DNA from 2 places in the Oxalicibacterium sp. genome. Region 2 is predicted to be linked to the other one. Evidence: predicted binding sites of a transcription regulator. Region 2 holds the regulator's gene; the other holds the start of a gene.

Region 1 (9,472 bases), 280 kb from region 2:
GTCATCTTTGCGATCAATCGTCTGGCTGATCGCCTGATCAAGCAGGAATCGCTGGCGCAAGGGCGGGGCAAGGCGCTGCACATCCAGCAGGCGATCAACCGGCTGGTAATTGCGGACATGGACGACGGCGTGCTGGTGCTGGATCGCAAGGGACGCGTGCTGACCAGCAATCCGGCGGCAGCGCGCATGCTGGGATTGACGTTCCCGCATGAAAAGGCCTACGGCAAACTGTCGGACATGCTCTGGCTGGCGCCGATCGCCGAAGCCTACGTCGCATGGAGCACCAATGCCGGATTGCGGGCGACGACGCAGGGCGGCGCGCAGGGCCGGCCGACGTTCGTGCATATCAAGCACAGCGAGGAAAGCACGCTGCAGGGCGGCACCACGATCTGGGGCGGCCGGCGCGAACTGGCGACGCATCTGCGGTTGCGCTTCGTGCGTGTCGATACCAGCGGCATGCAGGACGAACGCGTGGTGGCGTTCCTGCAGGACGTGACCGAAATCGAGAACCAGGCGCAGCAGCTGAAGCTGGCGTCGATGGGACGGCTGACGGCCAGTATCGCGCACGAAGTGCGTAATCCCCTGTCCGCCATCGGCCATGCGGCCTCGTTGCTGAACGAAGACGAAACCGACGCCGCGCGCCAGCGCATGCTGAAGATCATTGCCGACAATGTCGCGCGGCTGAACCGGATGATCGAAGATATCCTGAAACTGTCGCGCAAGGCGCATCAGCATCCGGAGCCGATCGCGCTGAAGCCGCTGCTGGATGAATTGCTGACGGAATTGCATGAAACGCATGCAGTGAAGGACGGCGTGATTGTGGCTCTCGACACGCGGACGTACAGGGTGCGTTTCGATCCGTTGCATTTGCGTGAAATCATCTTGAACTTGCTGACAAATGCGTTACGCTACGCAAGCGGCGCGCCGGGCAGCATCCAGATTCGTGTCGTGGCCGGCATCGGACATCGGCTCGAACTGCATGTGAAGGACGACGGACCGCAAATCAGTTCCACCGTGCGTGCCCATCTGTTTGAACCGTTCTACACGACGTCGAGCAAGGGAACCGGTTTGGGACTGTATCTGGCACGTGAACTGTGCCTGAACAATGGCGCGATGCTGAACTACGAATACCGCAGCGACGGAGAGAACAGTTCTCCGTCGGGACGCTTCGTCATTACCTTTGCCGCTGACGAAGCGGCATGATGGCCAGCGCATCCGCCCAACTATTGATGAACCGAATATTCTGCAAGCAATGACTGCACCTCGCATCCTGATAGTCGACGACGAAGCCGATCTGCGTGAATTGCTCGAAATCACGCTGGTCAAGATGGGGCTGGACGTCGATAGCGCGCAGAACCTGTCTACCGCCCGCGAGCATCTGGAGCGTACCGAGTATGCGCTGGTGCTGACCGACATGCGATTGCCGGACGGCCTTGGCATCGATCTGGTGCAGGAAATCAATACACAATACAAAAATACGCCGGTGGCCGTCATTACGGCATTCGGCAGCGCCGAAAATGCGGTGGCAGCATTGAAGGCTGGCGCGTTCGATTATCTGTCCAAGCCGGTCGGACTGGAACAGTTGCGCGTCATGGTGCGTTCCGCATTGCGTATCAGTCAAACCGGGCAAACCGGCGGAGCCGGCGAAGCCAGTGAGAGCGCGGTGTGTGGAGAGAAGAGCACGGCAGAGTTATCGTTGCCGCGCCTGATCGGACAATCGGAAGCGATGCAGGCGCTGCGCGCGCAGATCGCACGGTTGGCGCGCAGCATGGCGCCAGTCGCCATCAGCGGCGAATCGGGCAGCGGCAAGGAACTGGCCGCGCGCGATATCCATGCGTTGAGCGCGCGCAGCGACAAGCCCTTCATCGCCGTCAATTGCGGCGCAATTCCGGAAGCGCTGATGGAGGCAGAGTTCTTTGGCTACCGCAAGGGCGCTTTCACTGGTGCGAACGACGACCGCGACGGTTTCTTTCAGGCAGCCAACGGCGGCACGCTGATGCTGGACGAAGTCGCCGATCTGCCGCTGGCAATGCAAGTCAAGCTGCTGCGCGCGATTCAGGAGCGGCGCGTGCGCAAGGTCGGTGCGACGACGGAAGAGCCGGTCGACGTGCGCATCATCAGCGCCACACACCAGAATCTGCACGATTGCGTCGGCAAGGGCGCTTTCCGTCAGGATCTCTATTACCGGTTGAACGTGATCGAGCTGCATCTGCCGCCGTTGCGTGAACGGCTGGACGATATCGGCTTGCTGGCGGACGTCATCCTGGCGCGCCTGGGCGGCGGTCAGACGGCGGCGCTGACGCCGGAAGCACTGGAGGCACTGCGTACTTATCCGTTCCCCGGCAACGTACGGGAACTGGAAAACATCCTGGAACGCGCGCTTGCATTTGCCAACGATGGTGTGATCGAAGTCGGCGATCTGGTGTTGAAGGCGTCGCTGCCGGTAACGTCCGTCTCGGAAGAGGTCATCGTCGCGCCGACGGATACAGTGGCGCCGACGACAACTGCCGTACAGGCTGCGTCGGCATCGACCGATGCCGACTTGCCCGAATCGCTGCCCGATCATCTGGACGACGTCGAGCGCGAAATCATCCGCCGTGCGCTGGCGAAGACGCATTTCAACCGGACGCAGGCGGCGGAACTGCTGGGCATCAGCTTCCGGCAGTTGCGTTACCGGATGCAGCGATTGGATATCCATGCACCGGACTGAGGCGACGGCCAGCGCACCGGTTTTCCATATCGGTGTCGATGGCTGGGCGAAAGGGGCGCAGCACGAACCGTCGCCGAACTGCGATTCGCGCGCCGACGGCACGGCCGTCGACTTGCTGGTCATTCACAACATCAGCCTGCCGCCCGGTCGTTTCGGCGGCCCATACATTGCCGACCTGTTTCTGAACCGGCTCGATTACACGGCCGATCCATATTTCGAGCAGTTGCGACCATTGCGGGTGTCTGCTCACTTTCTGATTCGGCGCGACGGCGCAGTTGTCCAGTTCGTTTCGGCCAACGATCGGGCCTGGCATGCGGGAGCATCGAACTTCTGCGGACGCGAGCGCTGCAACGATTTCTCGATCGGTATCGAGCTGGAAGGAACGGATCATGAACCGTTCGAAGCAGCGCAGTATGCAGCGCTGGCTGCGCTGACTCTTGCATTGCGGCAAGCCTATCCACTCAAAAGCGTCACCGGGCACGAGCACATCGCGCCGGGGCGCAAGACCGATCCCGGCCCTTTTTTCGACTGGGCGCTGTATCGCGAGCGGTATTGTCGCGCTGCCGGAACCGGTACAAAAAAAAGCAAAATCGCTGCAGATCTCGCTTTTTGTCCCATGTAAAAGAATCTATATCGCCGGTGCCGGATTTGTTAAAAAAATATATCTCAAAGCGGTGATAAAACGATTGCATGTCCCGAATCGAGCTACTAGAATTAGGTGCAAATCCTGGTTTCCTTACTAGATGTAGTAGGTTATCAAAAAGTGATTTCTCCCCCGGCTTTGTCCGGCAGCCATCGCAATGTAAGTGTGTATACATATATAGTGGGGACGCCGAATAAACGCACTTCTGCGGGATCGGCATGAAGTTTGCAGTAATGCAATCCTGCGCATCATCAGAATTTTCGCGAAACCGGCACGACCCGGTTTCCCTTTAAAAAACAAGGCAAGTATTGCCGGCAACCGTCACAAAGGAGCCTTCTTCATGCACTCTGCACAAGAAATCCCAGCCAAGTCATCATCGGCCGACATCGGTAACATCGCGTCTCACTCGGTTGCCTCTTCGACCTCCGCACCGGCCGCTTCCGGCCTGGGTGACTATCGCATCATTCGCCGTAACGGCGCCGTCGTCGGTTTCGAACCGTCGAAAATCTCGATCGCCGTCACCAAGGCCTTCCTCGCCGTCAACGGCGGACAGGGGGCGGCTTCCGCGCGCGTGCGCGAACTGGTCGAGAATCTGACCAACAGCGTCGTCAATGCGCTGGTACGTCGCCAGCCGGCGGGCGGCACCTTCCATATCGAAGACGTGCAGGATCAGGTCGAACTGTCGCTGATGCGTTCGGGCGAGCACGACGTCGCGCGCGCCTATGTGCTGTATCGCGCCAAGCGCAATGAAGAGCGTGCGCAGCAGCAGGCCGCCAAGCCGGCCGCGCAGGAGCATCAACTGCACGTGGTGGAAAACGGTCAGCGCCGTCCGCTGGATTTGGACGAAGTGCGCAGCCTGATCAACGCAGCCTGCGAAGGTCTGGAGCAGCACGTCGATGCGTCGGCCATCATCAACGAAACGATCAAGAACCTGTACGACGGCGTGCCGGTCGAGGAACTGCACAAGTCCGCCATCCTGGCTGCGCGCGCACTGATGGAAAAGGACCCGGCCTACAGCACCGTGACTGCCCGCCTGCTGATGCACACAATCCGCAAGGAAGTGTTCGGTCAGGAAGTCGCGCAGGCCGATGCGCCGACGCACTATCTCGAATACTTCCCGAAATTCATCAAGAAGGGCATCGAAGCCGAACTGCTGGATGCCAAGCTCGGCCAGTTCGATTTGAAGAAACTTGCTGATGCGCTGGTGCCGGAACGCGATCTGCAGTTCGGCTACCTCGGTCTGCAGACGCTGTACGACCGTTACTTCCTGCACATTCGCGACGTACGCATCGAAATGCCGCAGGCGTTCTACATGCGCGTGGCGATGGGCCTGGCGCTGAACGAGATCGACCGCGAAGCGCGCGCCATCGAGTTCTACAATCTGCTGTCGACTTTCGATTTCATGAGCTCGACGCCGACGCTGTTCAACTCCGGCACACAACGTTCGCAGCTGTCGTCCTGCTATCTGACGACGGTAGCCGATGACCTCGACGGCATCTACGAAGCGATCAAGGAAAACGCGCTGCTGGCCAAGTACGCCGGCGGCCTCGGCAACGACTGGACGCCGGTGCGCGCGCTGGGCTCGCACATCAAGGGCACGAACGGCAAGTCGCAAGGCGTGGTGCCGTTCCTGAAAGTGGTCAACGACACCGCCGTTGCGGTCAACCAGGGCGGCAAGCGCAAGGGTGCGGTCTGCGCCTACCTGGAAACCTGGCACATGGACATCGAGGAATTTCTCGACCTGCGCAAGAACACCGGCGACGATCGCCGTCGTACGCACGACATGAACACGGCGAACTGGATTCCCGATCTGTTCATGAAGCGCGTGATGGAAAAGGGCGAATGGACGCTGTTCTCGCCTGCCGATTGCCCGGACCTGCACGACAAGGTCGGCAAGGCTTTCGAGGAAGCCTATCTCGGTTACGAGTCCAAGGCTGCACGCGGCGAATTGCGCCTGTTCAAGAAAATCCAGGCGCTGGACCTGTGGCGCAAGATGCTGTCGATGCTGTTCGAAACCGGCCATCCGTGGATCACGTTCAAGGATCCGTGCAACATCCGTTCGCCGCAGCAGCACGTCGGCGTCGTCCACAGCTCGAACCTGTGCACGGAAATCACGCTGAACACCAACGATTCCGAAATCGCGGTCTGCAATCTGGGCTCGGTCAACATGCCGGCCCACATGAAGGACGGCAAGCTCGACCACGCCAAGCTGCAGAAAACCGTCCGCACCGCGATGCGCATGCTGGACAACGTGATCGACATCAACTACTACGCAGTCAAGAAAGCGCGCGATTCCAACCTGCGCCACCGTCCGGTCGGCATGGGCATCATGGGTTTCCAGGACTGCCTGCACATGATGCGCGTGCCGTACGCATCGGATGAAGCGGTGAAATTCGCCGATACGTCGATGGAAGCGGTCTGCTATTACGCCTACCTGGCGTCGACCGAGCTGGCTGAAGAGCGCGGCCGTTACAGCTCCTACCGCGGTTCGCTGTGGGATCGCGGCATCCTGCCGCAGGATTCGCTGAAGCTGCTGGCCGAGGAGCGCGGCGGTTATCTGGAAGTCGATACGTCCGAAACGATGGATTGGCCGGCATTGCGCGCACGCATCAAGGAACACGGCATGCGTAATTCCAACTGCGTGGCGATCGCGCCGACGGCGACGATCTCCAACATCATCGGCGTGTCGGCCTGCATCGAGCCGACGTACCAGAACCTGTACGTCAAATCGAACCTGTCCGGCGAATTTACCGAGATCAACGAATACCTGGTGCGCGACCTGAAGGCACGCGGTCTGTGGGATGAAGTGATGATCTCCGATCTGAAATACTTCGACGGCAGCCTGGCCAAGATCGACCGCATTCCGCAGGACTTGCGCGACATCTATGCCACCGCCTTCGAAGTCGAGCCGAAGTGGCTGGTTGAAGCCGCATCGCGCCGTCAGAAGTGGATCGATCAGGCGCAGTCGTTGAACATCTACATGGCAGGCGCGTCCGGCAAGAAGCTGGACGAAACCTACAAGCTGGCCTGGCTGCGCGGCCTGAAAACCACGTATTACCTGCGCACGATCGGTGCTACCCACACCGAGAAGTCGACGACCAAGGCCGGTGCGCTGAATGCCGTCGATGCGAATGCCGTTTCGTCCGCCGCGTCTGCAGCGCCGCAACAGGATGGTCCGGCGTGCATGCTGCGTCCAGGCGATCCGGGCTTCGAGGAATGCGAAGCCTGCCAGTAAAGCTGAAATGCCGGCCAAATGAAGGCTGGCATCAATCAGAAAACAACCCATCCGTGGTGCTGCACTGAACTTGAACCGATAAATGCGGACAAAGTGAAAGAAGGCAGTGCCGCGGAGATGAAAGAGGAATTGAATATGCTAAGTTGGGATGAAGACCAGACGCCGAAGGCCGTGCCGCAACCAGCGTTGCAGCCGGTGCGCGATGCGCACGCGGACGTCGCCCTGAATCCGGCACTGGTGGCTAAACCTGCGGCCGCTGCCAATCCGGCACATCGCATGGATGCTGCCGACAAACGCGTCATCAACGGCCAGACCGACGTCAACCAGCTGGTCCCGTTCAAGTACAAATGGGCTTGGGACAAATACCTGGCCGGCTGCGCCAACCACTGGATGCCGCAGGAAATCAACATGCAGCGCGACATCGAGCTGTGGAAGAACCCGAACGGCCTGACCGAAGACGAGCGCCGCATCGTCAAGCGCAACCTCGGCTTCTTCGTGACCGCCGATTCGCTGGCCGCCAACAACATCGTGCTCGGCACCTATCGCCACATCACGGCACCGGAATGCCGCCAGTACCTGCTGCGCCAGGCGTTCGAGGAAGCGATCCACACGCATGCCTACCAGTACATCGTCGAATCGCTCGGCCTGGACGAAGGCGAGATCTTCAACGCCTACAACGAGGTCGCCTCGATCCGCGACAAGGATCAGTTCCTGATCCCGTTCATCGAGACGCTGACCGATCCGGAATTCAAGACCGGTACGCTCGAGACCGATCAAAAACTGCTGCGCTCTCTGATCGTGTTCGCCTGCCTGATGGAAGGTTTGTTCTTCTACGTCGGCTTCGCGCAGATCCTTGCGCTCGGTCGTCAGAACAAGATGATGGGTGCGGCAGAACAGTATCAGTACATCCTGCGTGACGAGTCCATGCACTGCAACTTCGGCATCGATCTGATCAACACGATCAAGATGGAGAACCCGCATCTGTGGACACCACAATTCCGCGAAGAGATCAAAGCGTTGTTTTTACGTGCAGTAGAGTTGGAATATCGCTACGCTGAGGATACAATGCCGCGAGGCGTGCTTGGTTTGAATGCACCGATGTTCAAGAGCTATCTCAGGTTCATCGCTAATCGTCGAGCACAGCAAATCGGTTTGGAACCGATGTTCGAACAAGAGGAAAATCCCTTCCCTTGGATGAGCGAGATGATCGATCTGAAAAAGGAACGCAACTTTTTCGAGACGCGGGTCATCGAATACCAGACAGGTGGTGCGCTCAACTGGGAGTAAAAGTTTGGACGTGCGATCTGCCTAAAAATAAGGCAGTCGCATTTGGCAGCCGGGGATAGAAAAAATGCCTGCCCGGCTTGCAGAAAAAATGAAAGGCAACAATCCAAATTAATGAACAGTAGACGACCGACAAGTTCTCTCCTGGCCGAACCGCTTTATCCGATTCAATCGGGTAAGGCGGTTTTTTCTTTGGAAAAAGGTTTGTCCTTTCAGAAACAAGTTTCCGACGCCGGCCCGAAGGCTGGCGTCATTTAGACGGTCGATCGCTGCAGAAGCGGCGAAAACGTACCGGGAGTTTGGCTGAAGTGCTGCATAAGTGAGGGGATGCAGCAGTTCAGCTGGTGCCGAATTCATTAGCGCAAGCGCCGCTTCAAGCTTGCGCCGATGAATAATCCGCCTGCTTCATCGCGCGCGATGGGCAGGAGGGTTTCCAATTAGCTTGTATTTTTCCATCACGTGAAGGAGAAAAGAAATGGCAACAGCAAAGAAAGCAGCAAAGAAACCCGCTGCAAAGAAAAAAGTCGCATCCAAGAAGCCGGTCGCTAAAAAAGCAGCTGCCAAGAAAACCGTAGCGAAGAAAGCTACGGCGAAGAAGGCAGTCAAGCGTCCAGTCGCCAAGAAAGCTGCCAAGAAATCGGTAGCGAAGAAGGCCGTCAAGAAAACCGTAGCGAAAAAAGCTGTCAAGAAAACGGTCGCCAAAAAAGCTGCGAAGAAAACCGTAGCGAAAAAAGCCGCCAAGAAAACGGTCGCTAAAAAAGCTGCGAAGAAAACCGTAGCCAAGAAAGCTGCCAAGAAGTCGGTAGCTAAAAAGGCCGCCAAGAAGCCGGTAGCGAAGAAAGCAGCCAAGAAAGCAGCCAAGAAACCGGCCGCTAAAAAAGCTGCTAAGAAGCCGGCTGCCAAGAAAGCTGCCAAGAAACCGGCTGCTAAAAAAGCTGCTCCGAAAAAGGCCGCTGCCAAGAAACCGGCTGCCAAGCCTGCTGCCGTTGCAGCGCCTGCAGTGAAGACGGTTCTGAATCCGGCAGCGGCATGGCCGTTTCCGACGGGTTCTCGCCCGTAAATCCAGCGCTGACTGGATGGGCCTGACGAAAGTCGGGCACAATCCCGCTGTGCGGCTTGCGTCGCACAGCGTTTTTTTTTAAGGAAAGACAGTGGATAGCATATTCGTCCTGATCATCGATACGGCCGCCGTGGTGCTGGCCGGCGCCTTGCTGCTCAGATTCTGGATGCAGGCCGTGCGCGTGCGCCCGCCGATGGAGATCGCGCAATTCATCTATCAATTGACGGATTGGCTGGTGCGGCCGCTACGTCGCGTGCTGCCTGGCGCTGGAGGATATGACTGGGCGAGCCTGATCGGCGCCTATCTCGTTGCGCTGATCGCGACCGTGTTCGATATATGGTTGAGCGGTTTGTTGGCGCCGCATGCTGCCTTGCTGCTGGCGTTGCTGCGGGTTTGTCAGTGGGCGTTATACGGCCTGATCGGCTTGATCCTGATCGAAGTGGTCTTCAGCTGGGTCAATCCGCATGCGCCGCTGGCGCCTTTCGTGCGTGCGCTTAACGATCCGTTGATGCGCCCGTTGCGCCGCGTTGTTCCGCTGAT
Region 2 (9,472 bases):
AAGTAGGGCGAATGGTAATAAACTTATGTCTTATTCCAAACTATTTACTAATTATTTGCTTATATGCGATTTGTTTATAAGCAACCACGGAAAACGACGATGCGGAAGATGCCGGGAGGAAAATCGTGAATCTTCATCAACTACGTTTCGTCCGCGAAGCGGTACGCCAGAATTTCAATCTGACCGAAGCGGCCAAAGCGCTGTTTACATCGCAGCCGGGCGTGTCCAAGGCCATCATTGAACTCGAGGAAGAGTTAGGTGTTGACATTTTTACACGTCATGGCAAGCGCATCCGCGGCCTGACCGAACCCGGCCGTGCCGTGCTGAAGTCGGTCGAGACCATCATGCAGGAAGTCGACGGCCTGAAGCGCATCGGTAACGAATTCGCCGCGCACGATAGCGGCAGCTTCACGATCGCCACCACGCATACGCAGGCGCGTTATTCGCTGCCCAAGGTGGTACAGGCTTTTTCGCAGAAATTTCCCAAGGTGCGGCTGTCGCTGCTGCAGGGCAATCCGAAGCAGGTGGCCGACATGGTGCTGATGGATCAGGCCGATCTGGCGATCGCGACCGAATCGATCGCCGATATCGACGGCCTGATTTCGCTGCCGTGCTACCAGTGGGAACATCTGGTGGTGGTGCCGCCCGAGCATCCGCTGCTGAAATCGAAAACGGTGACGCTGGAGGAAATTGCCGCCTATCCGCTGATCACCTACGACAACGCATTCACCGGCCGCAACAAGATCGACCACGCCTTCCAGCTGCGCGGCCTGAAGCCGGACATCCTGCTGGAAGCGATCGATGCCGACGTCATCAAGACCTATGTGGAACTCAACCTGGGCGTTGGCATCATTGCCGGCATGGCGTTTGATGCCGAGCGCGACAAGAACCTGTGTGCAATCCCGGTCGGTCATCTGTTCGGTACCAATGTGTCGCGGCTGGCGCTGAAACAGGGCGCATATCTGCGCGGTTATGTATTTACTTTTATCGAACTGCTGGCGCCGGCGCTGAACCGCAAGCTGGTGGAGCAGGTGCTGAGCGGCGAGAAAGACGTCTATGAACTGTGACAGTAGTGGCGACGCCAGTAGCAAAGGAGTGAAATGAGCGATACGGTCAAAACCGACATAGCCGAGTACTATGCGCGGCGCGACAACTTCGACGAAGAGGATGTCGAGAATCCGGATGCAGCCGATGCGCTGGACGACATCATGGACAGGCTGCGCGAACTGATGGCAGGCCAGCGCGTGCTGGAGTTGGCCTGCGGCGACGGCTATTGGACCGACGAGCTGGCTGAATACGCGGAATCGGTGCTGGCGACCGATATCAACCCGAATTTGCTGGAGCTGGCGCAGACACGCGAGCTGCCGGAAGAGGTTGTGCAGTTTGCCGTTGCCGATGCGCTCGATCCGCAACTGGAAAATGCTCAGACAGGCGATTTCACCGCATGCTTCGCCGGTTTCTGGTGGTCGCATGTGCGGCGGCAGGATCAGGCAGATGTCATTGCGCGTTTGACGAAGATCGTCGGTAAGGGCGGGCTGCTGGTGCTTGTCGATAATTCCTTCATTGAAGGCGAGACTGTGATCGCGCGTACCGATGCGGAAGGCAATACCTACCAGATTCATACCGTGCCGGGCGGCGACCGCTACGAGATCGTCAAGAATTATCATACCGACAGCACGCTGCGCAAACGGTTGGGTCCGTTGCTACGCGACATGCGCGTGCACCGTCATGATCATTACTGGATGCTGACCGCCAGATTGAAATAGGCGGTAACAAGGAGCAGGCATGAGATCCACCAAGGCCACGGCCGCCGTCGAGCGGCTGAAGGAACGCAGCGGCAACGAACATTACGCAATGGTGATGACCGGCGACGGCCTGTTCTATCTGGTCGATCGCTCAGGAGACGGCGAGCCGCAGGTCGTTAGCGAACGTTTGCCGCTGGAAGAGTTCGTCGTCTTCGTCAAGGCCTTCGGTCCGCAGAAACCGCGCAAGGCGACGAAAGCCGATCTGGCGTTCGAAAAGCAGCTGGCCAAAAAATAGCCCGACGATGGTGCAGCAGGGTTTCGATACGATCAGTCTGGATCGTGTGTCCGGCGAATGCGTGCTGACGCTGATCGATCATCTGCCCTGGGATGCGCAGCATCTATACGACTTGCAGCAGCGTATCAATCTTTGCCTGCGGGCGATCGAAAGCGGCGAACTGTTGCTTTCTCATCCCGAGGCCGTGGATGGTGATTTTGGTGAGTTCGTCATCCAGCTGCGCTGCATTCATGAGCCCGATGCAGAGGCGCGTGCTTTTCTGGAACAGGCGAACAAGGTGCTGGACGAAGCAGGCTACCGGTTGCGTTTCGGCCCGCTCGGTTCGGCATATGCCGACGCCTCCGCATAGCGTATTGCCGACATCCGTTGCCGGATACGGTATGCTTCAGCCACGGACGCATCGCCGCACCCCGGTGCTGCGCACGCATCCCGAATATCCCAAAGCCTGAAGCGTGATTCACTTTTACAAGGACACAACATGAGACAAGCATCCCGCGGCAGCAAACTTCTTCTTTGCGCCCTGGCGGCAGCCAGTTTTTCCGCCAGCGCCTTGGCACAGAGCTGGCCGAATTCCACCGTCACCGTCGTCGTTCCCTGGCCGCCGGGCGGCCCGTCGGACATTGCGGCGCGTCCGATCGCCAAGCGCCTGACGGAAGATCTGGGCCAGCCATTCGTCATCGACAATCGCGGCGGCGGTGGCGGCAATATCGGCAGCGCCGTGGTGGCGCGTGCCCATCCGGACGGCAACACGCTGCTGATCACATCGAGCGCGCCTATCGTCATCAATCCGAGCCTGTACAAGCGGATGCCGTTCGATCCGTCGAAGGACCTGACGCCGATCACCAATCTGTTGCGCGTACCGCTGGTGCTGGTGGCCAATCCGTCGGTGCCGGCCAACAACTTGAAGGAACTGATGGCCTACATTCAGTCGAAGAAGGGCGATTTCTCTTATGCGTCTGCCGGCTCGGGTACGCCGCAGCACATGACGGGCGAACTGTTCAAGAGCGTTACGCATCTCGACATGACGCACGTGCCGTACAAGGGTTCGGCACCGGCGATTTCCGATCTGCTGGGCGGCCACGTGCCCATCATGTTCGACAGCATGATCGCCATCATGCCGCACATCAAGAGCGGCAAGGTCAAGGTGATTGCCGTCTCCAGCGACAAGCGCTCGCCGTTGCTGCCTGACGTGCCGACCTTCGCCGAATCAGGCCTGCCGCAGGTGGTGTCGTATGCATGGTATGGCTTCTTCGCACCAGCCGGCACGCCGAAAGACGTGGTCGACAAGATCAATGCCGAAACGCTGAAGGCGATGAAGGCGCCGGAATTCCAGCGCATTCTGGCCGATACCGGTTCGGATTTTGTCGGCGATACGCCGGAGAATTTTGCGAAATTCGTCAAGGCCGAATCGATCAAGTGGTCGAAGGTCGTCAAGGAAAGCGGTGCGACGGTCGATTGATCTGGCTGCCCCGAAAGCAAACAAAAAGCCCGTCCTCGTGACGGGCTTTTTATTGCAGATGCATTGTCAAACTGAATCGATGCGCGTGACGGCAGCCGGATCGCGAAGTCGACGGCGACAACGCGCGATGGACGAATGCGTTGTGCGTATTTAGTCGTTCAGTGTCGCCACCACAGGCGCGTGATCGGAAGGTTGTTCCCATTTGCGCGGCACCTTGTCGATCACGCATTCGGTACAGCGATCCGCCAGCGGCTGCGTCAAGAGGATGTGGTCGATGCGCAGGCCCATGTTGCGGCGGAAAGCCATCTGGCGATAGTCCCACCAGCTGTAGAGTTTTTCTGGCTGCTCGAACATGCGAAAGGCATCCTTCATCTCCAGCGACAGCAGATCGCGGAAGGCATTGCGTTCCGGTTCGGACACGTGCGTCTGGCCTTCCCATGCGGCGGGATCGCAGACGTCGCGGTCTTCCGGCGCGATGTTGTAGTCGCCCAGCAGCGCCAGTTGCGGATGCGTGGCGCATTCGGCTTTGAGCCAGTCGTGCAGCGCCTTCAGCCATTGCATCTTGTAGGTGAATTTCTCCGAATCCAGCGACTGGCCGTTCGGGATATAGACACAGACGATGCGCATGCCTGCAATGGTGGCGGCGATGATGCGCTGATGATCGTCGGGGAACAGCGGATTGTTCTTTACCACGTCGGCAATCGGATGGCGCGACAGGATGGCGACGCCGTTATAGGTCTTCTGGCCGGTGAAGGCAGCGTGATAGCCGGCGGCCTCGATTTCGGCGATCGGGAATTTGTCGTCGGTGAGCTTGAGTTCCTGCAGGCACAGGATGTCGACCGGATTTTCCTCCAGCCATTTCAGCACGTGCGGCAGGCGGACCTTGAGGGAATTGACGTTCCAGGTGGCGATCTTCATGTGATGGAAAATTTCCTTTTTCTTCAAATGCTTATGGATGCGAGGTGCACGCGTTGCATCGTCTGGCTACCCGGGCCCGGCAGATTGGCAGTTGCCGATTTTATTGGAATGCAAGGTGGAGCCGGCGTTGCAGAACGTGGCTTCAGGTGCGCGGCAGATCGGTCGGCAGCTTGTCCGGACGATTGCCCATCTGCCATGCGTACCACAGGCTTTGCGCGATACGCTGAGCGGCTCCCTTGGCACGTTCGCGCAGCGCTGCATTGGGTTGTGCCGCCAGCGTTTCGTCGAACAGCGACAGCCAGCGTTCGAACATCGCGGGATTCAGTTCGGGCAGCGCGACGTGCTTCTGCATCGGTGTGCCGGAATAACGGCCGGTACCGCGCAGGATGGAAGTCCAGAAATCGGTGAGCAGCGCGAGGTGATGGTCCCAGTCCTCGATGCGGGCATTGAAGATCGGCCCGATCAAATCGTCGCGCCGGACCTTTGCATAAAATTTGCGGACGAAATCGGCGACTTCCTCGTCCGTGCAGAGTTCAGGTGAAATCATTTTGCATCTCTCGAAACGCTATTGCCGACAGCCATCCGTGCCAGCGTCCGCACGGGTTCCCGGCGGGGCGGCGACTTGCTGAACGGACGGCCTTCCCGTAGAATCCTTGCACCATTTCGTCTCACGTAACTGGCGAAAATCGGCCGATTTCCCGAATGTTGCCGGAAGATCGGGCCGAAAAGGTGGATCGAGCCACCGTGAAGCGTGAGATCAGATCCGCCGTGCGCCTGGGCAGCCGAATGGCAGGCAAGACTGAGGCTGTCGCATGTTGTCCGTCCCTCACTCGATCCGTCAGCATTGTGTCGCTGTCCATTGTACGCGTCATCGCGTGTCACGGACCATTTTGAACGATTGGAGTCATTGCATGTTTTCGAAAGACCAAACCCTCGCCAAAGTCGATGCGGAATTGTGGGATGCAATCCAGAAGGAAAACACCCGCCAGCAGCAGCACATCGAGCTGATTGCGTCGGAGAACTACACGTCGCCGGCCGTGATGGAGGCGCAGGGTTCGCAGTTGACCAACAAGTACGCGGAAGGTTATCCAGGCAAGCGTTACTACGGCGGTTGCGAATACGTGGATATCGTCGAGCAGCTGGCGATCGACCGCGTTAAGCAGCTGTACGGCGCGGAAGCCGCCAACGTGCAGCCAAACTCGGGCTCGCAGGCGAACCAGGGTGTGTTCCTCGCCGTGCTGAAGCCGGGCGATACCATCATGGGCATGTCGCTGGCTGAAGGCGGCCACCTGACGCATGGCATGGCGCTGAACATGTCGGGCAAGTGGTTCAACGTAGTCTCCTACGGCCTGAACGACAAGGAAGAAATCGATTACGAGCAGATGGAGCGTCTGGCGCGCGAGCACAAGCCGAAGCTGATCATCGCCGGCGCTTCCGCCTATGCATTGCGCATCGACTTCGAACGCTTCGCGAAGATCGCAAAGGAAATCGGTGCCTACTTCATGGTCGATATGGCGCACTATGCCGGTCTGATCGCTGCCGGCGAATATCCGAATCCGGTACCGTTTGCCGACTTCGTCACGTCGACCACGCACAAGTCGCTGCGCGGTCCGCGCGGCGGCTTCATCCTGATGAAGGCCGAGCACGAAAAGATCATCAACTCGGCGATCTTCCCCGGCCTGCAGGGCGGTCCGCTGATGCACGTGATCGCGGGCAAGGCCGTCGCCTTCAAGGAAGCGCTGGCCCCGGAATTCAAGACCTATCAGCAGCAGGTCGTGAAGAATGCCGACGCGCTGGCAAAGGCGTTGATCGCGCGCGGCTTGCGCATCGTGTCGCATCGCACCGAATCGCACGTGATGCTGGTCGACCTGCGCGCGAAGAAGATCACCGGCAAGGATGCGGAAGCCTTGCTCGGCCGTGCGCATATCACCTGCAATAAAAATGGCATTCCGAATGATCCGGAAAAACCGTTTATTGCCTCCGGCATCCGTCTCGGCAGCCCGGCGATGACGACGCGCGGCTTCAAGGAAGCGGAATCGACCAAGGTCGGCAACCTGATCGCCGACGTGCTGGATAATCCGAACGACGAAGCGACGATCGCGCGCGTGAAAGAAGAGGTCAAGAAATTGACCGACGCTTTCCCGGTGTACGGTTGATCAAGCGATGAAGATTGCGGTGCCGTGGGTGCCGCACAAGCAGTAAATGAAATGGCCTTGTGCGAACGGTGTTCGGCAAGGCCATTTTGGGATGGCCGGAGGTTCGCCTCCGTTGATCGTGGTGTGGTACGTCAAGGTGCATTGCCATGAAGTGTCCTTTTTGCCAGAGCGAAGATACCCAGGTTCTCGATACGCGCGTGTCGGAGGAGGGCGACAGCATTCGCCGTCGTCGCCGTTGCGCGCAGTGCGACAAGCGTTTCACGACTTACGAGCGGGTCGAACTGACGATGCCAGTGGTCGTCAAGAAGAATGGCAGCCGCATCGATTTCGATCCGGCCAAGCTGCGCGGGAGCCTGCAACTGGCGTTGCGCAAGCGGCCGGTGCCGGCCGAAGCGGTCGATGCGGCCATCCATCGCATCGAGCAAAAGCTGCTGTCCAGCGGCGCGCGCGAAGTGTTGTCCGGCCAGATCGGCGAACTGGTGATGCGCGAACTGCAGCGATTGGACAAGGTGGCCTACATCCGTTTCGCTTCGGTCTATAAAAGCTTCGAGGACGTGGCCGAATTCCAGGATGCGATTGCCGAGATCGGCAATGAACGCAAACCGAAGTCGCCGTCCTGACAAGACGATTCCATTCGGCTCGCAATTGGTTTCATGATCGACGGCGCTGTCTTCAGCGCCGTTTTCTTTTCAGCAGATCGCTGATTTCTGCGGCATTCCACAACGAATGCTGCAATCCCTCCATGTCATTTTCCACTTTGCTGCCGCGCAGCCGACTTGCCAGCCGTGCTGCATCGAAAGGTGCACGCACTTTCTGGTCATTATCGAAATAGCAGAAGACGTCGCGTGCGGTCTTCTTGTGTGTAGCTGTTTTGTGTGACGGCGCATTCACGATGCGTTGCGCATCGCGTGGTTCGCCGCCGCTTTCCCATGTCTTGATCCGTTTCGCCCAGTAATCGAGCGCGTCGTCGGAATAGGCGCCGCTGTACAGCGTTTCAGTGCCATGCAGGCGCATGTAGATGAAATCGGTGGTGACGTCTTCCGCGTAGGGCCAGTTTGCCGTCGAATCTGAAAACACGAGCGCGGCGCGGTATTTGCGCAGCATTTGAACGAACGCTTCGTTACAAAAACTGGCGTGGCGGATTTCGACGGCATGGCGTAGCGGGCGCTTGCGGTCCGTTTTCAGGTAAACGTGCTTGATATGCGCATCGTGATGTTTTGCGACTTCGACGGCGGCTTCGGTATCGTGCGGCAATCCTTGCAGGAAGACTTCGAATAACTCCGGGTCGAAGCGCAGGCTGGGCGGGAACTGCCACAGGATAGGGCCCAGTTTTTCGCGCAGATTGAAAAGACCGGAGGCGAGAAAATTGGCGATTGCGGTTGCAGACCGTTCGCCACGCAGCCGCAGGATGTGCGTAATGAAACGCGGCGCCTTCACGCTGAACATGAATTGCGGCGGCGTCGCTTCGTACCAGGACTGATAACTGGCCGGTGTCTGCAATGCGTAATGCGAGCCGTTGATTTCGATCGTCTGCAGCGCGCGGGATGCAAACGCCAGTTCGCGCGCCTGCGGCAATTGCGGCGGATAGAACGCATTGCGCCAGCCGGCGTAGCGCCAGCCCGAAATGCCGGTACGTATCGATGCCATGGCTTCTCCATGTTTGTCTGCGTGCATGTGAAGTGAACCAACATGCGCCGCTCCCTCCAGTGTTGAGAGCCAGGCTGCGCAAATGTTCCCATCGACAGGTGTAGCGGATTTGCCGCAGTTCCTGCCGTCGCCTGCGCAAATCCGGATAACCTGCTATATTGCTGCCTAAGCAGTAATTGTTCAGGTAATTATTGTCCTGGTAGTTATTGACAAGGCAAATATCATGACGGATTTCAAGAAAATGTTTCCCTCCGGGGCCTGGTGCGTGGAAGAGAGCGTCGGCTATCTGCTGAAGCGCTCGCAAATCAAGCTGGCGAAGGCAGTCGACATCGTGCTGGCGTCGCACGACATCACGCATGCGCAAGGCAGCATCATTCTGATGTTGTATTCCGGACATTATTCGACGGCAGCCGAGCTGGCGCGCGAGCTTTACATCGATTCCGCATCCATTACCCGCATGCTGGACCGGCTGGAAAAACGCGGCCTGATCGTGCGCATGCCGTGCCGCAACGACCGTCGCGTCATCAATCTGAAGCTGTCGGAAGAGGGCAACAAATTGGCCGACCAACTGCCGAATTTGTACGGCACGGTGCTGAGCCGGAATTTCGTCGATTTCAGCGCCGAGGAAGTGGCGCTGCTGAAAACGTTGCTGCGCAAGTTTCTGGCGACGGAAGTGCCAACCGAAAGCAGCAAGCAGGACGCGAAGTGATCACAGGCGGGAACGCAAGATGAACCATTCCTTATCCAATCCAATACCGGGCGCGATGCGCTCTTTCCGCGGTCTGGTAACGGCCAGTTGCGCCGCCGTGCTGTTGACGGCCTGCGCCAGCTTTGACGGCATCGCGCCGTCGGCGCAACTGCAGCAGCCGGCGAATTACGCAGCGGCCGAATCGCTGCCGGGACAGCATGGTCAATGGCCGGATGCATCGTGGGCGCACGCACTCGGCGGCGAGTCGCTGCAATCGCTGATCGATGAAGCGCTGGCCGGCAATCCGGGCTTACAGGTGGCGCAGGCACGCGTGGCGGCGGCCAAGGCGGCGGCCGAAGTGGCAGGCGCCAACGGCGATCCGGTATGGTCGGCGACCTTCGATGCGACCTACCAGCGCTATACCGAAAACGGCATCATCCCGCCGCCGTTGGCCGGTTCGTACAAGACCGACAGTCAACTGGCGCTGAATTTTTCCTACGACTTCGATTTCTGGGGCCGGCACGCGGCCGAATTCCGCAGCGCAATCTCGCAGGACAAGGCAGC

What was found. Region 2 encodes NrdR, which represses ribonucleotide reductase genes. Its sites were predicted from a motif close to CACNANATNTNGTG; they were not measured.
Region 1: a site for NrdR is predicted at 3,448-3,461, ahead of ACO1VH_RS04130 (ribonucleoside-diphosphate reductase subunit alpha). Genes of this name have one in related genera too.

The regions. Positions count from the first base shown of each region.
Region 1 is NZ_JBMQZD010000001.1:841,495-850,966, reverse strand. It holds gene ACO1VH_RS04145 (sensor histidine kinase) at 1-1,203, shown strand, start outside; gene ACO1VH_RS04140 (sigma-54-dependent transcriptional regulator) at 1,253-2,710, shown strand; gene ampD (1,6-anhydro-N-acetylmuramyl-L-alanine amidase AmpD) at 2,697-3,332, shown strand; gene ACO1VH_RS04130 (ribonucleoside-diphosphate reductase subunit alpha) at 3,694-6,588, shown strand; gene ACO1VH_RS04125 (ribonucleotide-diphosphate reductase subunit beta) at 6,724-7,875, shown strand; gene ACO1VH_RS04120 (histone H1-like DNA-binding protein) at 8,348-8,932, shown strand; gene ACO1VH_RS04115 (YggT family protein) at 9,024-9,472, shown strand, end outside.
Region 2 is NZ_JBMQZD010000001.1:564,260-573,731, reverse strand. It holds gene ACO1VH_RS02840 (CysB family HTH-type transcriptional regulator) at 126-1,067, shown strand; gene ACO1VH_RS02835 (class I SAM-dependent methyltransferase) at 1,101-1,766, shown strand; gene ACO1VH_RS02830 (hypothetical protein) at 1,786-2,040, shown strand; gene ACO1VH_RS02825 (DUF6572 domain-containing protein) at 2,048-2,389, shown strand; gene ACO1VH_RS02820 (Bug family tripartite tricarboxylate transporter substrate binding protein) at 2,519-3,499, shown strand; gene xth (exodeoxyribonuclease III) at 3,650-4,417, opposite strand; gene ACO1VH_RS02810 (group III truncated hemoglobin) at 4,560-4,964, opposite strand; ZMP/ZTP riboswitch at 5,080-5,204, shown strand; gene glyA (serine hydroxymethyltransferase) at 5,329-6,573, shown strand; gene nrdR (transcriptional regulator NrdR) at 6,720-7,193, shown strand; gene ACO1VH_RS02795 (DUF72 domain-containing protein) at 7,246-8,220, opposite strand; gene ACO1VH_RS02790 (MarR family winged helix-turn-helix transcriptional regulator) at 8,444-8,929, shown strand; gene ACO1VH_RS02785 (efflux transporter outer membrane subunit) at 8,949-9,472, shown strand, end outside.